2 regions of the Kitasatospora sp. NE20-6 genome follow, and region 1 is predicted to be linked to the other one. Evidence: riboswitches for the same ligand, from Rfam matches in the RefSeq annotation. Region 1 holds a riboswitch; the other holds the start of a gene.
What was found. Region 1 has a riboswitch for ZMP and ZTP ahead of SNE206_RS18270 (glycine hydroxymethyltransferase). Riboswitches for the same ligand answer to the same signal wherever they lie in the genome.
Positions count from the first base shown of each region.

Region 1 (7,085 bases):
CGCCCGGGCCCGTCCGCGCCCGTCCGCTGCCGTGCCCTGCCGTGCCCTGCCGCGCCGCCCTGCGACCGGGCGGCACCGCAGGGCCCGCGGTCAGGACAGCACGGTCGCCGGGAGGATCTCCGAGACCTGCACGCTGCCGCCGCAGGGCTGGAAGGCGAACGGCACCTTCTTGTCGGCGTCGGCCAGCGGGTCCACCGGCGCCCGGAAGACGAAGCCGACCGCCTTGGGGCACGGCGCGTCACCGGTCGGCACGTTGCTCCACTTCACGAAGAACGCGGCGCTCTGCCCGGGCGCCAGCACGATCGTGCCGCCGTCCTGCCCGAGATCGCCGAAGCCCGCGGGGATCGCGCCGACCGTCAGCGACAGCTCGGGCGCGGCCGGCGGGCCGTACGGGACGAACGTGGGGCGTCCGTCCATCGAGCAGGCGGCGGCCGAGACGTTCTTCACCACGAACCGCTGCACCATCGTGCCCGCGGCGCCGTCCGAGGTGGAGGCGGTGACGGACAGCCAGGGGTTGACGCAGTTCTCCGTCTCGCCGCCGCCACCGCCCCCGCCCCCGGCGGGCGAAGCGGTGGCCGGGGCCGGCTTCTTCGGCTTCGCCGAGGCCGACGCCGAGGCCGACGCCGGGGAGGCGGCCGCGGACGGCGCGGCGCCCGACGCCGACGGCGGCACGGCCGGCGAGGACGCCGCGGTGACCGCGGTCGTGACGGACGCGCTGCCCGCGTCGTGGGCCGCGCTCCCGCAGCCGGCGACGGCCCAGGGGGCGGCCAGGGCCAGGGCGACGGCGAGGCTGCGGCGGCGAGTGTGCACAGAGGGGTCCTTCGGTCGGTCCACGCGGTCGGCGGCGGGACGCCGCCCCGCCGCAACCACGGCCGGCCTGCGCCACGGCCGACATCCCACACCCCGGCCGGGGCCGGAGTCCAGCACGGATCGATCACCACTCGCCCGTCCGGGGGCGGACGCGGCACCGGCCGCGCCCGGCCCGGCGCACCGCCGGGCCGGGCGGCGCGTCACACCGCGCCGAGGCCCGGGTAGAGCGGGAAGCCGGCCAGCAGGTCGTCCGCACGCTTCGCAACGGCCTCACGCACCTGCGGGTCGAGTACGTACTGCGCCTTGGACGGGCCGCCGGCCGCGGTCCGCGCCGGGGTGGTGCCGCGCAGCACGGTGTCGATCAGGTCCGCGATCTCGTCCATCTCGGCGGTGCCGAGCCCGCGCGTGGTGAGCGCCGGAGTGCCGATCCGGACGCCGGAGGTGTACCAGGCGCCGTTCGGGTCCTGCGGGACGGCGTTGCGGTTGGTCACCACGCCCGCGTCCAGCAGCGCCGCCTCGGCCTGGCGGCCCGTCAGGCCGCGGCCGGAGACGTCGGCGAGCACGAGGTGGTTGTCGGTGCCGCCGGTGACGAGCGTCGTGCCCCGCCGCAGCAGCCCCTCGGCGAGCGCCCGTGCGTTGTCGACGACGCGCTGCGCGTAGTCCTGGAACTCCGGGCGGCGGGCCTCCGCGAGGGCGACCGCCTTCGCCGCCATGACGTGCGGGAGCGGGCCGCCGAGCACCATCGGGCAGCCCCGGTCGACGTGCTCGGCCAGCTCGGAGGTGCACAGCACCATGCCGCCGCGCGGGCCGCGCAGCGACTTGTGGGTGGTGGTGGTGACGATCTGGGCGTGCGGCACCGGGTCGAAGTCGCCGGTGAGCACCTTGCCCGCGACCAGGCCCGCGAAGTGCGCCATGTCGACCATGAGGGTCGCGCCGACCTCGTCGGCGATCTCGCGCATCAGGCGGAAGTTCACCCGCCGCGGGTAGGCGGAGTAGCCGGCGACGAGGACCAGCGGGCGGAACTCGCGGGCGGTGGCGCGCAGCGCGTCGTAGTCGAGGAGGCCGGTGACCGGGTCGGTGCCGTAGCTGCGCTGGTCGAACATCTTGCCGGAGATGTTGGGGCGGAAGCCGTGCGTGAGGTGGCCGCCGGCGTCCAGCGACATGCCCAGCAGGCGCTGGTTGCCGAACTCGCGGCGCAGCTCGGCCCAGTCCTGCTCGCTCAGGTCGTTGACCTGCCGCACCTGCGCGCGGGCCAGCGCCGGGCTCTCCACCCGCTGGGAGAGGATCGCCCAGAAGGCCACCAGGTTGGCGTCGATGCCCGAGTGCGGCTGCGCGTAGGCGTGTTCGGCGCCGAAGAGTGCGCGGGCGTGTTCGGCGGCCAGCGCCTCCACGGTGTCGACGTTGCGGCAGCCCGCGTAGAAGCGGCGGCCGACGGTGCCCTCGGCGTACTTGTCGCTGAACCAGTTGCCCATCGCGAGGAGCACGGCGGGCGAGGCGTAGTTCTCGCTGGCGATGAGCTTCAGGGAGGCCCGCTGGTCCTGGATCTCGGCGCCGATGGCGTCGGCGACGCGGGGCTCGACGGCGCGGACGGCCTCGATCGCGCTGCGGAAGGCGGTGTCCGCGGCGGGACCGACGGCGGTGTGGGGCGCGCGGGGGTAGCCGGACTCGGCCAAGGCTGTCTCCTCATGACGATTCGGACGGCCCAGGCGCACGGCGACAGCGTGAGAGACACGGAGCCGCTTCCCGATGGTCGAGTCCATCCCTGCGCGCCAGTCACGGCTCACGGAGAGCCTACCAACCCGGGCGGGCGGTGCGGGCGGAAGCCGGGAGGACGCCCGGACGGCGCAGCCGGGGACGGCCTCCAGCGGGGGCTCCGGCAGGACTCCGGACGGGCTCCGGCAGGGATGCGGGCGGCCGGGGCGCGTGCGGCCGGGAGCGGCCGCGGGCGGTGCCGCCCGGCCGGACCTGCACGGGAGGGCAAGCAGCCGGGCACGGATCGTGCAGGCGGCCGGGCCCGCCCGTGAAAGGATGCCGGTGCGGCCGCCGACCAGGGCGCCCTCGCGCGTGCGGCGGTCCGCCGGAGCAGGCACCGCGAAGGAAGGCAGCCCATGACGACGCGACGTGAGCGCTGGGAGCGGCGCACGCAGACCCCGCTGATCGCCCTGTCCGGGCTCTTCGCGATCGCGTACGCGGTGCCGGTGCTCGGGCCGCAGGCCCCCGCCCCGCTGCTGCGCTGGGCCGCCTGGACGGAGTGGGCGGTGTGGGCGGCGTTCGCCGCCGACTACGCGGCCCGGCTGCTCCTGGCCGAGCGCCGCTGGGAGTTCGTCCGGCGCAGCCCGTTCGACCTGGCGTCCGTGGTGCTGCCGCTGGTGCAGCCGCTGCGGCTGCTGCGGCTGGTGTCGACGCTGCTGCTCGCGGGCCAGCGGGTGCGGATGGCCTCGCAGGTGCGGCTCACCACGTACGTCGCGGGCGTGGTGGTGGGGCTGCTGGTGTTCGGGTCGCTGGCCGTGCTGGAGATCGAACGGACCTCGCCCACCGCGACCATCCTGACGCTCCAGGACGCGCTCTGGTGGTCGTTCACGACCATGACGACCGTCGGGTACGGCGACCTGACGCCGACCACCGGCCTGGGGCGGCTGCTGGCGGTCGCCCTGATGCTCTCCGGCATCGCGCTGCTCGGTGTGGTGACCGCGAACATCGCGGCGTGGTTCATCTCCCGGTTCGACGCGGAGGACCGCATCGACCACCTCAACCACCGGGCGATCCAGGACCTCACCGCCGAGGTCCGCGAACTCCGCCTGCAGGTGGCCGAGCTGAGTGCCGCCTCGGGCCGGGACGGCCTGGCGGGGCCGCCGGCCGTGGCGGAGGCGGCGGTCCCCCGGGGGTAGTGCCGACCGTTCGTCAGCACAGGACCTGTGGCACGTCCGGGTCCACCGCCTGCGCGTGCCCGGGGGCGGCCCGGCGGGGCCGCACCCCGCGCGTGCGTTGTCCGCGGCAGCCGCTAGCGTTCCGGCATCACCTGCGGCGGAGTGTCCGACTCCCTCCGCGTCTGCGGTGGTTTTCGACGACTTGCACGAGACCGAGGTGGGGACCGATGGGTTGGCTGGCGGCGGGCGAGGGGTACGAGGTGGCCCTCGTGGAGGGCCGGGTGACGGCGCGGGCGACGGCCGGGCGTTCGGCCGGGAGGCAGCTGAAGACGCTGCCGAAGGCGGTGCGGGAGCACCCCGAGACGGACCGGCTGCGCCGGTTCGCGGAGTGGCTGGACCGGCACGCCGTGTCGTGCGTGGCGCAGGTGGACACCTGGATGGTCTCCTCGCTGCCGGTGCCGACGGGGCTGATCGCCCGCGTCTGGCCGGACGAGGCCTGGCAGGCCGCGCTGCGCGACCTGGTGGTCGTCGGCGACGACCCGGACGAGACCGGCTTCCTGCGCGACGCCACGGCCGACGGCTCGCTGAAGCTCGTCGACCTGGACGGCGAGACGGTGCGCATCGCCCCGGAGACCGTGACGCTGCCGCACCCGGTGCTGCTGCCCGACCTCGACGACCTGCGCGAGTTCGCCGCCGAACTCGGCGTCGTGCAGCGCGTGGAGCAGATCCACCGGGCGACCTGGCTGCGGCCCGGCGACCTCGCGCCGACCGCCGCCGAGGTCCGGGACTTCGCGGGCGGGCGGTTCCCCTCGCGATTCGGCCTCGCCGCCCGTGCCTCCTCGCTGGGCTACCGGGTCTCCGGCGGCTACGCGACCTGCCGGGTGCGCGACACCGGACGCACCGTCGAGGCCTCCGTGTGGATCGGCGAGCCCTACTGGGACGGCGACTCGGAGACCGGCGCGCTCAGCTGGCAGGACGGCGACGGCAAGGCGCTCCGCCTGCCGGACGTGGGACCGGTCGCCTGGTCCGAGGGCATGCGGATGGCCGCCGCGCTGTACGCCGGCCGCACGGTCGAGGAGGGCAAGGGCGCATGAGCGGCATCACGGACACGGGTACGGACACGGACACGACGGGGGCGGCAGTGGCGATGACGGAGGCGGAGGCGGCGGACCTGCTGCAGGCGGGCGCGGTGCTGCCGCCCGGCACGGCGGGCGCGGGCGACCGGGCGGTGCCGCTGACCGCGCGCACGTACCGCCACCCCGGGCTCGACGGCCGGGTCGTGGTGCGGCTCGTCCCCGGCGAGCTGGGCGCCGCGGAGGACCTCGCCGCCGGATACCTCGGGCTGGAGACCGGCGCCGAGCCGGCCGAGGTCGGCCTGGGGCTGCGCCAGGCACTCGGCTTCCCCGAGTGGGTGCTCGCGCACCACCCGAAGGACGGCCACCACGCGCTCGGCATCATGCCCGAGCTGGAGCGGATCGCCCGGCAGGCGAAGTCCAAGCCGAAGGCCGCCCTCGACGCGTACCAGGAGGTCGCCGGGCGGCTCGCCGCGGCCGTCCCGCACTTCCTGCCGACGTTCTACGAGCAGGCCGGCCGGACGTTCCTCGGCGTGGAGAACGCCACCTACGCGGCGCAGCTCTTCTCCAAGGCCCGCCGGGCCGAGGCCGAGCACGGCCTGCGGCTCGACGAGGCCCGGCTCGACGCGGTGTTCCTGGAGTTCGCCCTCGCGGGCGCACTGCCCGTCAAGGTGCTGACCGGGTACGCGAAGGAACTCGCCGCGCGGGTGCCGGCGCAGGAGGCGTTCGACCGCTTCCGGGTCCTGTGCGTCCGGCGTACCGCGGGCGGCCTGCAGCCCTCCGCGCAGATGGCCACCGACCTGCGGAAGCTCGCCCGCGCGGCGGGCGCCGACCCCGACACCGCCGAGGGCGCCTACCTGGCGGAACTGCTCGCCCTGCCCGCCACGCTGCGCGCCGCCGCCGGCTGGTGGAAGGGCCACCGGGCGGCCCTGGTGTCGCTCGCCCGGCGGGACGCCGCGGTGCGCGGGCAGCTGCTCGGCCTGATGCCCACCGGTGACGACCGCGAACTGCCCGGCCTGTGGCTGGAGATCCTCACGGAGTCCGGCGCCGACGCCGGGCTGTGCGACGACGCGCTGCCCGCCGCGGAGCGGCCCGCGGACGGCCCGAGCGGCTGGTTCGGGCGGTTCAACACCTGGCGCGGCCGCGGCTGGGGCCGCCCGCCGCGCATCCCCGCGCTCTACCCGCTCGTCGACCGGATGGCCGGGGCCCTGCGCACCGACCTGGCCGCCTCCGGCGGCGCGCTCGGCTTCGTCGAGGCCGACGTCGACCTGCTCGACCAGCTGCTCGCCCTCGGGCTGCCGGTCGCCGACCCCGGCGACCGCACCGCGCTCGGCCTGAAGCGGTGGGCGCAGGGCGACGTGGACCGCCGCGACCTGCTCGCCGTGGCGGCGGACCCGCGGTTCCGGCCGGCGTTCCGGCGCGGCGCGAACCAGCTCTCCGACGACCAGGACAGCCGCACCGCGTTCGGGCTGCTCGCCCGCTCCCCGGGCGGCCGGCCGATGCTCGCCGAGTGGACGGCGCGGGTCGCGGAGGCCTCCTCGGCCAGCGGCCTGCCCGGCCTGCCCACCGCGCTGGGCCGGCTCACCTGGCTGCCCGGCGAGGTGCTCGTGCTCGCCGAGAAGGAGGTGCGCGCGGCCGCCGCCTTCGACCTGTCGCAGACCCTCGCCCGCACCCTGCGCGCCGGCCTGCTCGACGAACTCGGCTGGCCCGCCTGGGACGACGCCGCCGCCGCGCTCGTGCCGCGCAAGGACCTCGACGAGATCGTCGTCGCCGACGCCTGGCCGCACCTGGTGGCCGCCGGCCCGTCGCAGGCCCGCGTGCTCGGCGCCGAGGGCACCGTGCTCACCCACGACCTGCGGATACCCGCCGGCGACTCCAACGGCGACACCGGCTTCGCCTACGTCGACGGCTCGCTCCTCGTGCAGTGGCACTCCCGCGCCGCGCAGCACCGCGTCACCGGCTACTGGCACACCGCCGCCGACCGGACGTTCACCATGCCCGAGCACACCCGCACCCGCGGCATGCGCACCAACTGGCTCGGCACACTGCGCAGTTACGGCCTGCCGCTGCCCGGCGGCGGGCGCACGCTCGGCGAGGGCGTCCTGCACGCCGGCGACACCGCGCTGCCGGGCGAACGCCACGTCATCGGCGACGGCACGTCGTACTGGGTGTGGGCCCCCCAGGGCGACGGCCTCCCGCACGCCTGGACGGAGTACGACCCCGCGACCGGGGCGACCGGCCGGGCCTCGGCGCCCGCCTTCCTCGCCGACGCCCTGCGCGACACCCCGGCGGGCAGCACCCTGCGGAACGGCTGGGTCATGCCCGCCCCCGACGC
Region 1 is NZ_BPRL01000021.1:70,163-77,247, reverse strand. It holds gene SNE206_RS18275 (DUF4232 domain-containing protein) at 91-810, opposite strand; gene SNE206_RS18270 (glycine hydroxymethyltransferase) at 1,011-2,483, opposite strand; ZMP/ZTP riboswitch at 2,504-2,597, opposite strand; gene SNE206_RS18265 (potassium channel family protein) at 2,919-3,698, shown strand; gene SNE206_RS18260 (DUF4132 domain-containing protein) at 3,905-4,771, shown strand; gene SNE206_RS18255 (DNA-binding protein) at 4,825-7,085, shown strand, end outside.

Region 2 (7,085 bases), on a different contig from region 1:
GACGGCTGCGCCGGCGAGCAGGGCCGGCAGGAGGCGCCGACGGCCCGGGCGCTGCGCGCGGACCGGGTCCGCCGCGGGCGGGAGGTCGGTGAAGAGGTCGGCGGCGCCGGTCGGCGGGCCCGCCTCCGGCGACGGCTCGGCGGGGGCCTGCGGTGCGTAGGGCCGGACGAGATCGTCGTGCGGGTGCAATGGCGTTCCTCGTGGTGCGGGCGGGCTGGGGCACATCATGCCCTGCGCCGTTCCCGGGGCCGCGCCGGGGTGGGTGCCGTATGTGCCCGGCGCCCGCGGCCCGGCCCGGCGGACCGCCAACCCGCCGGAGAGCAGGCCGAGTCGGCGCCGACAGCGCGTCGGAGGCGCGTCGGAGGCGCGGGCCGTGCCCTGCGTCCGTTCGGTCGCTCTCTGTGCAAGGATGCATCCGCACCGTGACGATGCCGGTACGAACGGATTCCGCCGCGGTGCCTGTCCCCACCCCTGCGCGCCCCGCGCGCAGCCGAACGAAGGCTCTCACCATGGCTCAGAAGGCCGAGATCCACGTCAGCCGCAGTCTGACCGAAGGACTCACGGAGGCGTCCCCCTCCCAGCTCGCCGAACTCGCCGCAACCCTGCCCCAGCACGTCTGGTTCGCCTCCGCCGCGCCGGCCGCCGAGGACGGCGACGCCCCGGAGCCCACCTTCACGTGGCCCCTGCACGGCGCCTACTCCCACAAGGGCAAGGTCGCCACGGGCACGGCCCACGTCCACCTCGCACCCGGCCACCGGAACCTCGAACGGCCGCTGATCCTCGCCGACGGCTTCGACTACGGCCCGAGCAACCTGCCCGGGCTCTGGAAGCACTTCGACGCGGCGGAGGGCGGGCACTTCCTCACCCGGCTCGGCGAGGCGGGCATCGACGTCATCCTGCTCGGGTTCGAGGAGCGCCACACCTACATCCAGGCCAACGCCGGCGTCGCCACCGCCTGCATCCACCGCGCCATCGCCGAACAGGTCGGCAACGCCCCGCTCGCCGTCGGCGGCGTCAGCATGGGCGGCATGATCACCCGGTACGCGCTGGCCCGCATGGAGGCCGAGGAGGTGGACCACCGGACCGGCATCTACTTCTCGTGGGACACCCCCCACAACGGCGCCTGGATCCCGCTGATCCTCCAGCAGATGGCGTACTTCTTCGAGGACTTCACCCCGGCCGAGCCGGACCGCCCCAAGCAGGCCGAGCTCATCCGCAGCGAGGCCGCCCAGCAGCTCCTGTGGGCCTGGGTGGAGAACTCGAAGTACGAGGGGCCGGTGGCCACCGCCAGTCAGCTGCGCACCGACTTCCTGGCGGAACTTGCCGGGTACGGCTCGTTCCCGGCGCGGCCGCTCAAGCTGGGCGTCGCCAACGGCCACGGCGAGGGCGTGGGGCTGAAGCTGACGCCCGGCGAGATCGCCTTCGACTGGAAGGACCGGTACAACACCGCCAGCGCCACCGCCCGCGTCCAGCCCGACAAGGGGGTGAAGCAGCCCATCGGCGGCATGCACATCGCGCTGACGGTCCGCCGCAGCTCCACCACGGCGGTCCCGGCCCTGGACGGCGCTCCCGGCGGCACCCTGCCCTCCTTCGGGCTGGTGGCGAAGGCCCTCGGCATCGAGGTGGACGAGCGGTTCACCAACACCTGTTTCGTGCCCGGCGTCAGCGCCGTCGCCCTCGACTTCGACCCGGCCGTGTGGGACGTCGACCTGGAGACCGACCTGACCTCCGTCGACCCGGGCCGCGTCGCCCTGGACGACTTCCTCTGCGACACCGAGAACTCCCCGCACAGCGCGCCCCGGCGCGCGCTGACGGACTGGCTGTTCGACCACGTCACCCGCTGAACACGGGCCCGCGGCACCGCCGTTCCGGAGGCGGTGCCGCGGGCGACGTCGGCAGGGTCAGGCCCACTCGCGCCGCCCGAGGGCGTACGCCACGGCCCCGTACACCACGGCGGGTATGCCGTAGTCGGCGAGGGTGCGCGCGGTGGAGCCGTCGGGGGAGAAGAGGCCGCGGGACCAGCCCGAGAGCCAGTCGGCGGCGTCGTGGAACCAGTCCGCGATCGGGTTGCCGGGGTTCGCCCCCGACAGGTCCAGGACGATCCAGACGGCCAGAATCAGTGTGGCGACACCCGCGGCGATGCGCAGGACGTGAACGAGTGCTCTCATGGCCGTCGTCTTGCACGATCCGCCGCCGCCAAACGTGGCGGACGGCGCCCTGTTCGAGCGCCCCGCGGCCCGCAGACCGTCCGTCGGCGTCCACCCCCCATGGGGCGGGCGGCCCCTGCGCATCTGCAGCCTGACATCTCACCGCCTCGCGCCCGCCGGTACAGTTGCGCCCGGCCGCAACTGGCGAGGGTGGACAACCACCGGGGAGCGGCCCTGTTCCGATGCGAGCGTCGACCGCCTGGGCGCCTCCGTCAGCGATGTCGCGCTGAGGAGGACACACGGTGGAACTGCGTTACGGGATGAACCCGCACCAGGCAGCGGCGCCCACCGCGCCGGTGAACCCCGACAGGCGGCCGGTCCGGGTCCTGCACGGACAACCGTCGTTCATCAACATGCTCGACGCGCTCAACGGCTGGCAGCTCGTGCGCGAGGCGAGCCGGTCGCTGGGTCGGCCGGCAGCCGCTTCCTTCAAACACGTCTCGCCCGCCGGCGCGGCTGTGTCCGGACCCGTCGACGAGGTCACCGCGGAGCTCTACGGAGTCGATGGCGACAGCGTCGGCACCCTGACCAGCGCCTACCTGCGCGCCCGCGACGCTGACCCGAAGTCCTCCTACGGCGACTTCGCCGCACTGTCCCACCCGGTCGACACCGAGCTCGCCGAGCTGCTGACGAGCGTGGTCTGCGACGGCGTCATCGCCCCCGGCTACGCGCCGGGCACCGTCGAGAGACTCGGCAGGAAGAAGAACGGTCGCTTCCTGGTCATGGAGGCGGACGAGACGTTCGCACCCCCGACGTACGAGGCGCGGGACGTCTTCGGCCTGCGCCTGACCCAGGACCGCGATCAGCTGCCGCTCACCGCCGCCCTGCTCGACCGCGTCGTGGGCGGTGCCCTGCCGGCGACCGCCGTGGACGACCTCCTGCTGGGGATGGCGGTCCTGCGCTACACCCAGTCCAACTCGGTCTGCTACGTGCGGGGCGGGACGACCCTAGGAATCGGGGCGGGTCAGCAGTCCCGCGTCGACTGCACCCGCCTTGCCGGGGCCAAGGTCGACACCTGGTGGCTGCGGCGCCACCCGGCAGTCCGCGCTCTCACCTTCAGGCCGGGCATCCGCCGCCAGGACCGGATCAACTGGCAGATCCGCTTCATCGAGGGCGATCTCACGCCGGACGAGAGCCGGCGCCTGGCGCAGGTGCTGTCCGTACCTGCTGATCAGCTGGACCCCGATCAGCGTGCGCAGTGGAGGCGACGCCTGGCCAGCCTCGCCTTCGTCTCCGACGGAGCACTGCCGTTCCGTGACAACGTCGACCACGCCCACCGCCACGGCGTCGGCTACATCGCCGAGCCGGGCGGATCGATCAGGTCCGACGAGGTCGAGGACGCCTGCCGTGAGCACGGGATCACGCTCGCGCGCACCGGCCTCAGGCTCTTCCACCACTGACCGTGTCAGGGGTCACGCGGACCCGGTGTGCGGCGTCCGGGAGGGACCGGCCGCGTTCCCGTGCGGGATAGGGTGAGCCGGTTGTTCGGCCGGAGGGGGAGAGATGGTCCGGATCCGTCGTGCAGTCCTGGGAGTTGCGGTGGGCGGGCTGCTGACAGGGCTGACGGGTTGTACGGTCGCCGAGGGGGCGGTCAGCGGCGTCACGGTCACCGAGGACGGCCGCCCGATCGGCATGGTGATGGTCTGTCACCGCCGCATCGACGGGGCCACGCTGTACACCCACGATGACGCGAGCGGCACCAGCGGCCGCATCATGGGCCGCTGGAAGCACGACGGGCCGCTGACCGGGTACGCCCCGCTGCCGCTCGACGGCGGCGACGGCTGGACGCCCGAGCAGCCGCTGCAGCCCCTGGAAGCGGGCCGCACCTACACGCTCTACGGGTGGACCGAGGACAATTCCTCGTCGGCGAGCCACGTCTCGTTCACCCTCGCCGACCTGGCCGCCCTCACTCCCGGGCGGGTGCGGTACTTCGTGGGCGCCGAGTACGGCGGGGACGCCGACGGCTTGACGACGACCTCGCTGGAGGAGTTCCAGGCCCACGCCTGCGACAACGTCGGCTCCTGACCCCGGTGCGCACCCGGCGTACTCCCGTGCGCCTGCCGAAAGCCGGGCACCGCGACGGGAGGACGTGGCAGGGTGGGCGCGGCGGCAGGCGCCGTCGAGGCAGGCCGGGGGAGGGGACGCCGTGGTGCGAAGAGGCGAGCTGAGACGCAGGCCGGGCCCGCGGTCCGGCCACCGGGTGCCGTCCGGCATCCCGGAGGACGGGCCGGCCCGCGGGATCGGCGACCACCGCGTCCTCCTGTCACGCCCGCACATCGACAGCCGGCTGGTGGTGGCCTGCGAGACCTGCGGGGTGTCGATCCCGTACCGGGTGCTCGGCCGGACGGCGACCCGGGTGTGGCGCTGCGTCTGGCTCGCGCTGGCGCTCGCGGGCACGGTGGTGGCGGTGTACGGCCTCGGCCGGGCGTTCGTCGTCGGCGGCCAGGTGCTGGAGGAGGGCGCGCCCAACCCGCTGGACAGGCTGCTGCCGTCGGTCGTGGGCGCGGTGGTGGTCGGCGTGTTCGGGTGGGTGCGGTGGCGGCGCGAGGACGGTGTGCGGCAGCGCCGCCGTCCGAAGGGGCACCGCGGGCACCGGCTGAGGCGCATCTGACACGGCGCCGTCCCCCGCGGCGCCGTCCCCCCGCGGTGTCGTTCCCGCGATGTGGTCCCCCGCGGTGGGGTCCTCGGCGCGGCCGGTCGCACCGGGCGGCGCGGAGCCGTAGCCTCGGGGGCCTGGACCGTCCACCGCGGGAAGGCGGGTGTGGTGATGGCACCGGCGTCGCCGGCCGACGTGACCGGCACCCCTCCCGGCCGCGGGTAGGCGCCGCGGTGACCGCCGGGCAGCCCTCGGGGCACATCCGGTACGGCGTGTCCGCGGAGTTCTACGACCTGCTGCAGGCGGAGGACGACCGCCGGGCCGCCGAGCGCCGCTTCACCGCGGCGGCCCGCGCCGCGAGGACGGGGGTGCTCGACGCGGGTGCCGGCACGGGCATCGTGACCGAGACGCTGGTGAAGGCCGCCGCTGCTCCGGTGCACGCCGTCGAGCCGTCGCCCGCCATGCGGATCGCCCTGCTCGCCCGGCTGGCCCGCCTCGGCGCCGACGAGCGGGCCCGCGTCACGCTGTACCCGGAGACCGTGGGTGCCTGCGGCCTGCGGGAGGCCGTCGACCTCGCCGTTGCCTCGAACCTGGTGGCCACCCTGCCGCCCGCGGAACGCCGGGCGACCTGGCGGGCCCTGGCCGCCGCACTCGTGCCGGGCGGCCTGCTCCTCTTCGACCCGCCGCCCGTCGGCGTGCCGGACGGCGAGGAGAGCCGCGAACTCCCGCCCGCCAGGCTCGGCACCGACGTGTACGCCGCCCGGCTGACCCGCACCCCGGACCGCGGGACCGTCGCCGTCCGGTACGACTACCGGGTGGAGCGCGGCGGCGTGGTGGTGCGCGAGGAGCACGAGACCTTCCGGCTCTGGCCCGTGGAGCCCGCCGTCCTCGCCGAGGAGCTGGCCGAGGCCGGTCTCCGGCCCGCCGACACGCCACACCCCGACCTCACCGCCGCCCGGCGGCCGCCCCACGGGTGACCGGCGGGCCGGGGGCCTGTATCGGCGCGTCCACGCGCAGGCCGGAGGGGGTGCCGTGCGGACACGGCACCCCCTCCGGCTCTGTTCCCGCTCCGCCGTGCAGCCGTCGTGGACGGCGGTGGCTCAGCCGTGCCGCATGTCGTCCGGGTCGGCCGGGCGCGGCGCGGTCCGCGGGTCGTCCAGCGGCGCGGTGCCGTACCGTCCGCCGTCCTGCCGACCGGTGCCGTACTGCTCACCGCCGTACGGCTCGCTGCTGCCGTACGGGTCGGGCGGCGGGGCTCCCTCGCCGGTCATCCGGGACTGCGGGGTCTCCCGCGGCGGCGCGTCGGGGAGGCCGCCGGCCGCGGGGCTGTCGGCCGTCCGGTCGCCGGGGGCGATCCGGCCGCGCCAGCCTTTGCTCTCGGCGCCGCCGCGCTCCTCGATGAAGCCCTTGAAGCGCTTGAGGTCGCCCTTGATCTGCCGGTCGAGCACGCCGAGCACGTCGCCGGTGCGTTCGGCCATGCCGTGCGGTTCGAAGTCCATGGCGAGGCTGACCCGGGTGTGGCCGTCGTCCAGCCGCCGGAAGGTGACGACGCCCATCTGGCGGACGTCGCCGCCGACCGTGCGCCAGGAGATCCGCTCGTCGGGCAGCTGGTCGACGATCTCGGTGTCGAACTCGCGCCGGGCGCCGGCGACCTTGGTGCGCCAGTGGCAGTGCCGGTCGTCGGTCTGGCGGACCTCCTCCACGCCCTCCATGAAGCGCGGGAACTCCTCGAACTGGGTCCACTGGTCGTAGACGCTGTGCAGGGGCACGTCGACGTCGATGGATTCCTTCACCATGCTCATGGTGACCTCCTTCGCGTTCCGGGACCGGACGTTCCGGGCCGCCACGCGCCTGCCCGCCCCCACGGGCCTCAATCCCCGGGACCGCCCGGAGGACGCGCCGCCGCCCCCGGCGGGAGGGGGATCCTCCCGCCGGGGGCGGCGCAGGGTGGTGCGGGCCGGGCGTTACGCGGGCTGCTCGGCGGTGTGCAGGGCGCTCACCTCCGCGGCGGTCAGCGCCTTGTCGTACGCGTGGACCTGGTCGATCGAGCCGTTCCAGAAGTCCACGTTGCCACCGCTCCACTTGGCGCGGCCGAGGCTGAGCGGGCCGGTGGAGACGTCGGCGGACGTGGCGGGCACAGTGGCCGCGAGGGTGCCGTCGACGTACAGGGCGATGGTGCCGGCCGCCGCGTCGTGCACGCCGACCAGGTGGTACCAGTGACCGAGCTGCGGGGTGATCGGCAGCCGGGCCCGGACACCGCCGGGGACGCTGAAGGCGAACGC
Region 2 is NZ_BPRL01000033.1:21,931-29,015, forward strand. It holds gene SNE206_RS22220 (peptidoglycan-binding protein) at 1-189, opposite strand, end outside; gene SNE206_RS22225 (hypothetical protein) at 510-1,844, shown strand; gene SNE206_RS22230 (hypothetical protein) at 1,902-2,168, opposite strand; ZMP/ZTP riboswitch at 2,335-2,419, shown strand; gene SNE206_RS22235 (phosphoribosylaminoimidazolecarboxamide formyltransferase) at 2,450-3,607, shown strand; gene SNE206_RS22240 (hypothetical protein) at 3,747-4,232, shown strand; gene SNE206_RS22245 (hypothetical protein) at 4,354-4,818, shown strand; gene SNE206_RS22250 (class I SAM-dependent methyltransferase) at 5,037-5,780, shown strand; partial or broken gene SNE206_RS22255 (SRPBCC family protein) at 6,144-6,605, opposite strand; gene SNE206_RS22260 (LamG-like jellyroll fold domain-containing protein) at 6,768-7,085, opposite strand, start outside.
Region 2: linked by a shared signal. The riboswitch ahead of SNE206_RS22235 (phosphoribosylaminoimidazolecarboxamide formyltransferase) and the one ahead of SNE206_RS18270 (glycine hydroxymethyltransferase) in region 1 are both predicted to bind ZMP and ZTP.